Regions from separate parts of the Caldanaerobius fijiensis DSM 17918 genome, predicted to be linked through region 1. Evidence: riboswitches for the same ligand, from Rfam matches in the RefSeq annotation. Region 1 holds a riboswitch; the other holds the start of a gene.
The links. A riboswitch is a leader RNA that binds a small molecule or an ion and turns the genes downstream of it on or off. The one in region 1 is predicted to bind cyclic di-AMP.
Positions count from the first base shown of each region.

Region 2: it holds a riboswitch for cyclic di-AMP, as region 1 does, so the genes downstream of both, BUB87_RS09050 (LysM peptidoglycan-binding domain-containing protein) here and BUB87_RS04305 (C40 family peptidase) in region 1, are expected to answer to the same signal.

Region 1 is NZ_FQVH01000006.1:61,918-65,120, reverse strand. Features, by position in the region: gene BUB87_RS14505 (hypothetical protein) at 311-484, shown strand; gene BUB87_RS04310 (lactate utilization protein) at 615-1,211, shown strand; cyclic di-AMP (ydaO/yuaA leader) riboswitch at 1,209-1,342, shown strand; gene BUB87_RS04305 (C40 family peptidase) at 1,345-2,256, shown strand; gene typA (translational GTPase TypA) at 2,404-3,203, shown strand, end outside.
Region 2 is NZ_FQVH01000021.1:14,063-17,265, reverse strand. Features, by position in the region: gene BUB87_RS09055 (PBP1A family penicillin-binding protein) at 1-618, shown strand, start outside; gene BUB87_RS09050 (LysM peptidoglycan-binding domain-containing protein) at 668-1,489, opposite strand; cyclic di-AMP (ydaO/yuaA leader) riboswitch at 1,493-1,622, opposite strand; gene BUB87_RS09045 (ABC transporter substrate-binding protein) at 2,396-3,203, opposite strand, start outside.

The DNA of each region.
Region 1 (3,203 bases):
ACTATTTATTCACCTCTTATTACCATGATTCTGTTGCATAAGTATAAAGCTGTCGTATAATAATTATACAACATAAACAACAATACTCATATAATTTTGTACTTCATTATGATTTTTCACAGAAAGGATGTAAAAATGGAAAAAAATATCTTGAAGATATTTTTTTTAATGATATAATAGAGCTTAATGATAAAATAGGAAAATGATATTATAGTTTATTCATATAGATATATTATTATAAATATAGAAAAAATGGATAAAATAGTATAAAAGAAAAGAAAGTAGCGCTTTAAATAGCGAGGTGAAGTTTATGAGGTGTCCACACTGCAAAAGTACAAACATAGGTAAGATAGGTAAAAAGATGTACTTTTGCAGAGATTGTACATGTGAGTTTAAGGTGGAAAAATGGGGTGCCCTTGTATACGAGTACGACGTGGACGGCAGCGTAAGTAAAAAATACAAGGTGTGTGTAAATTGGTTGTGAGCTTATATGCTCACTATTTTTTTATACTTTATTAATAAATTTGAAATGAATTTTTAATAATAATGAAGGATTTTTTGTTTATATGTCGAATAGTTAAATGTAAAAGTTAAGATGAAGAGGGGGGATATAATTGAACGAATATAGGCTTTGGTATTATGAAGACATGGCAAATAAAGTTATAAGAGCTTTGGAGAAGAATAACATAAAAGGTTATTATGTAAAAGATATAGCATCTGCTCGCAGACTAGTTCTGGATCTAATACCAGAGGGGAGCAGCATAGGTTTAGGCGGTTCGATGACCTTAAATGAACTGGACTTAATTAAAGAATTCAGATCGAGTAAATATGTCCTTTACGATAGATATAAAGAAGGGGCTTCGCCGGAGGAAATTGAAGATGCTAAACGGAATGCGCTTTTGGCAGATGTGTTCGTCACGGGTACTAACGCTGTAACTTTAGATGGGCATCTTATCAATATAGATGGTAATGGTAACAGGGTAGCAGCTATGATATATGGTCCCAAAAAGGTTATTGTGGTGACAGGCATCAATAAAGTTGTAAGTGATATAGACGCGGGAATAAAGCGTTGTAAAGAAGTGGCTGCAGTAATGAATGCCAGAAGGTTTAATACGACGCCTGAAAATATAAGTAATTGCACTGTGATCATTGGCAAACAGCCAATTGATAGAATGCATGTGGTAATAATAGGTGAAGTTTTAGGATTTTGAAAATAATAGCCGAATCCGTAAAAGGTACGGGGGAACCTATATGAAGGGGTGAATCCATAACAAAATTATGGTAGGGCAGCTTCCTTTCCCGAACCCGTCAGCTAACCCCGGAGGCTAAAGGAAGGAGAAAAGAATGAATAAAAGATATCAGAGATTTTTTTATGGAGTTTTAGTATTTGGTTTAACTATTTTTGCGCCTTTAAAGTATGTGTATGCAGATAATTATGCGATTATCACAGGAAATAATGTAAACGTTCGAAGTGGAGCGGGACTTAACAGTAAAATTATTGCATCTCTAAATAAGAATGATCGAGTAATTTATTTGGGTTATTCAAATGGATGGTACCGTATAAGATTAACAAATGGGAAAGAAGGCTGGATATATGGAAAATACGCAAAAATACAAAATCCAGTGGAAAGTGTGTCTAGAGGTGTTATCGAAAGAAAAGCTTTTATAAAGGCTAGTAATGTCAATATGAGAAGCGATAGCAGCATAAAATCAAAAGTGATTGCTACGCTAGAAAAAGGACAACCTGTTATAGTCAAAGGGCAAAGGGATGGTTGGTTTAATGTTGTACTAAGTGACGGAAGAGCTGGGTGGGTTTATGGTACTTATGTATCAATAAGCATTGAAACTGCATCAAGAGGTTCGGTGGAAAGGGTAAATGGAGTCAATGGCCAGAAAATTGTAGAATATGCTAAGAATTTTTTGGGTACACGCTATGTATATGGTGGTTCGTCGCCATCTGGTTTTGATTGTTCGGGATTTACCTCATATGTTTATAGACATTTTGGCATTTCGCTGCCGAGGACAGCTGATGAGCAAGGGAGCCATGGTATATATGTATCGAGAAACGATTTAATTCCAGGTGATTTAGTCTTTTTTGCTACAAACGGGAGCAGAGGTATAAATCATGCGGGTATTTACATAGGTGATAATCATTTTATACATAGCTCATCGGCCCGAAAGGGTGTCATCATAAGTGAACTTTCAGGTTATTATAATGAGACATATGTCACTGCCAGGCGTTATCTAAAAGATTAATCACCTTGAAAAACCTAACGCGGTGATAGCGTTAGGTAAGTATCAATTTTGCAGTTTACGCTAAAATATGATATAATTTAAATTTAGATGTGTATTAAAATGGGTACGTTAGTATCCTTTTTTTATTTCAGAAAGGGGTTAAATTTGATGCAGGAAATCACAAGAGATGACATAAGAAATATCGCTATAATAGCACATGTTGACCATGGGAAAACCACCCTCGTAGATGGTATGTTGAAGCAAAGTGGCATATTTAGAGCCAACCAACAGGTGGAAGAAAGGATATTGGATTCCAATGAGCTGGAAAGAGAGAGAGGCATAACAATACTTGCAAAGAATACGGCTGTTACCTATAACGGTGTGACTATAAATATAGTAGATACACCAGGTCATGCTGATTTTGGTGGTGAGGTTGAGCGCGTGTTAAAAATGGTGGACGGTGTGCTGTTACTTGTTGACGCTTTTGAAGGGCCTATGCCACAGACCAGATTTGTATTGAAAAAGGCTCTTGCCTTAAATCTTAAACCTATCGTTGTCATAAATAAGATAGATAGACCTGATGCGAGGGTGAATGAAGTTGTTGATGAGATTCTCGAGCTTTTTATTGAGCTGGGGGCAGATGATGACCAGATTGATTTTCCAGTTATATATGCGTCTGCCAGAGAAGGGATCGCAAAAAATTCTATTGATGACGATTCATCAGATTTAAGACCTCTTTTTGATGCGATACTTAAATATATTCCAGCTCCCAGAGGCGAGATTGATGCGCCGCTGCAAGTGCTTGTAACTACACTGGAACACGATAACTATATTGGTAGAATATGTATAGGACGTGTTGAGAGAGGAACGATAAAAACCGGTCAAAATATCGTCGTGTGTAAAAGAGATGGTGGTACAGTTAATGCAAAAATTGCTGAGTTATATATGTATAGTGGCTTGAAGAGGAT
Region 2 (3,203 bases), on a different contig from region 1:
GGTATTGTCAGCGCATATGTATGCAAAGACTCTGGAGATTTGCCAACAGACCTTTGCCGGCAGGATCCTCGAGGAGATAGGGTATACAAGGAAATATTTATACAAGGCACGGTACCTACTACTTACTGTAAAGTACACGTATCTGCAAAGATAGATATATCCACGGGCAAATTGGCAACAAATAACTGTCCACCTGAGTTTGTACAAACCCGCGTATTTATAAACCCACCTGACAGACCGCCTGAACTAAACAAATACACGCAGGATGGCAAATACGTACTGCCCACACAAGTCTGCGATGTACACACCACCAAGCCAGAGTTAACTCCTGGCGGAGGCAATAACGGCAAAACTAATTCGCCACCAAACTCTGGTTCGCAAAATACCCCAAACCAAAATACGTCCAGCGACCAAAACAGCAACAGCAATCCTGATCAGAGCCAAAACAACACTACGCCAAATACCCCGAGCAATCAAAATGGCAACACAGCTCCCGACCAGAGCACAAATAGCAGCAATCAGACTCCCCAAAACAGCAATAATACAACAAATCAAAAAATAACTGATAAGATTAAAGATACAATCAATAACATAATAAATGGCACCAAAAAGCAGTAAAAGAGCATGTAACATGCTCTTTTACTGCTTTATATATTTATTTTTTCTATTACTTAAGATACGTAAACACCATCCTGCCAATCCTCGCAGCTATGGGTTGTGACCACAGCCAGCTGTTCGTTGCGCTATCATCAAAATAGAATAGCGCGCCATGAGTTGGATCACTGCCGTGCAACGCGTCATATGCCGCTTTTTTTGCTTCCTCTGATGCAGGTTTGTTTATCCAGCCATTTTCTACAGGCGTAAATTGATAATATCCATCGGTTTTCTCGTAAATGACATCACTTATAGTATTGGGAAAACGATAATCCTTCACCCTGTTAATTACCACAGCTCCTACGCCAACTTTGGCTTCATACGGCTCCCCGTCAGCCTCTGCCGTTATCAGCCTCGCCAATAGATCCAAATCGCTCAGCGAATACGTAATAACGCCTCTATAAACAGAACCCCTGGATGGTTCCTGATAAACACTATTCCCATTGTCGGAAACATAACTTGATCCTGTCGTTGGTGTAGAGCCCGGTATATTAAGCACCTGTCCGGGATATATGTAGTCATCCCATTTGTTATTGGCTTTTCGCAAGGAATAAAGTGATATGCCGTACTTTTTAGCTATAAGGTATAAGCTATCGCCGGCTTTTACCGTATATGTGTCCGATGGTACATATAAAACCTGTCCAGGGTAAATATACGTATCTTTAAGATTATTATATTTCATAATAGTGCTGGCTGTGGTGTTAAAAAGATTTCCTATCTTGTAAAGAGAATCACCTGCTACTACTTTATAAGTGCCGGCATATGCGGTTTGCACTAAAGTAAGAGATAAAGAAACTGTCGCCAAGAAAACCCTGGCTTTTTTTGATTTTAACATAAATTCTTCCTCCTCCTTCGCCTCCGAGGTTAGTTGCCGGGTTCGGGTCGAGGACACACCCTACTCGTCACACGAGATTCACCCCTGAAAAAAATCCCCCGTACTCCTTTCGGAGATTCGGCTTTATGATTTGTTAATAATTTTGTAACATGTTTAATATTATATTAACAAATACTCGCAAATAAATCTATATTAATTTGATGGCAATACAGGTATATTGAACCTATGTTAGCTTTATTATGTAACTTCTTCATCCCCCTGAAGGGAATAGGCTTCTTCCCAGCCTGGCTCTTCAGGAACATTGGATTTCCTGCTAGCAAGCTCTCCTGCTCCTGATTATCACACCTGCCAGATATAGAAAACTTAGCCCTACTGCAAGGCTGGTTAGATTATATTAATAAAGATAAAGGTGCGTTAAGGGCAAGCGAAGCTCGTTTACTTTATCCTTGACGCACCAAATAAAGCAACTATAATTTATTAAGCTATAAGCCTTATAGATAGTATCGTTACCGAAACTGTATAGGCCTTTAGCCAAATTTCATGGCGTACTTATATCAAATGGTTTTATTATAGTAAACTTTATGCCTAGTTGTGACATTTACCCAAGCATTAAACAATTGACCCGGCGACAAAAGCATGGAGATCATCGAAGCTGTGTTGAGCATGCCCAGATTATTGTATATTGACACGTAGTTGTTCTCAGCATATAGCAACACATTGGCATAATCAGTAAGAGGACTATTTACGATTGGCTGAGCTATACTCCCTATGTTAACCGTAAAGCCATCTACCTCAGAAAAGCCATTTTCTTATAATAAGCCTATCCAGATCTGTCATTGCTAATTCATATCCTCTTTTTTTGCAGCTGTCAGAATATATCTTCACCTTTTATTTTGAGACTGCAAATCAGTTAGGCATAAAATCACCATCTACAACCATTTGAATACCCGCAAATCCCAAATTAGTTTCAGCTATTCTCTCTGCATCTTCTGGATCTGTCGGCAAAGGCATATTTCTATTATATTTTTTAATTAAATCTTGCATTGGCCAACCACCCCTCATTTTTGTAGTCTTCATATTAAACCACGTGCCTGTAACATTTTGGAACCAATCTAATCCAAAAGCATTTTCATTGGCAATCCATACTAGGTCGCTGGCGGCTTTTTTCATTTCTTCATCATTCATATATAACATCTTCTTTAGGACTTTATCTATATCAACAAGTTTTCCATCAGAGCCAGGAAGTATCATATTGAGCTGTCCTTTATTAGGCCCTTTTTCCACAACTGGAAAATTACCTGCATTTTTTGCAAAACCCCAGTAAAAGTTAGATAAGGCCCAATATGGTACTGTTATAGGTCCCCAGTTGGCATCAATCCAGTCTGTCGACATATCGTACAAGTGTTTACTTTGTGCATTGTCCCAATAGACCGTCCCATCTACATATAGTGCTTTGGTCGGCATACCGAATTTAGTAAGCTGCTCCGCACATATTTCAGCTGCTGGTCCTAATGCATAATAACCCGCGGTACCTATTATGAAATTATAAACTTTACCGTTTTTATCTCTCCAAATACCATCACTGCCTTTTGTCCATCCAATTTCTTTCAAAAGTTGTGCTGCTTTTTCGGGATCATATTTATATTTTGTCATTTTTTCTTGGACTTCAGGTAGTACCCAGTCTTTAATCATGCTCAAAGGCATGGCCATTATT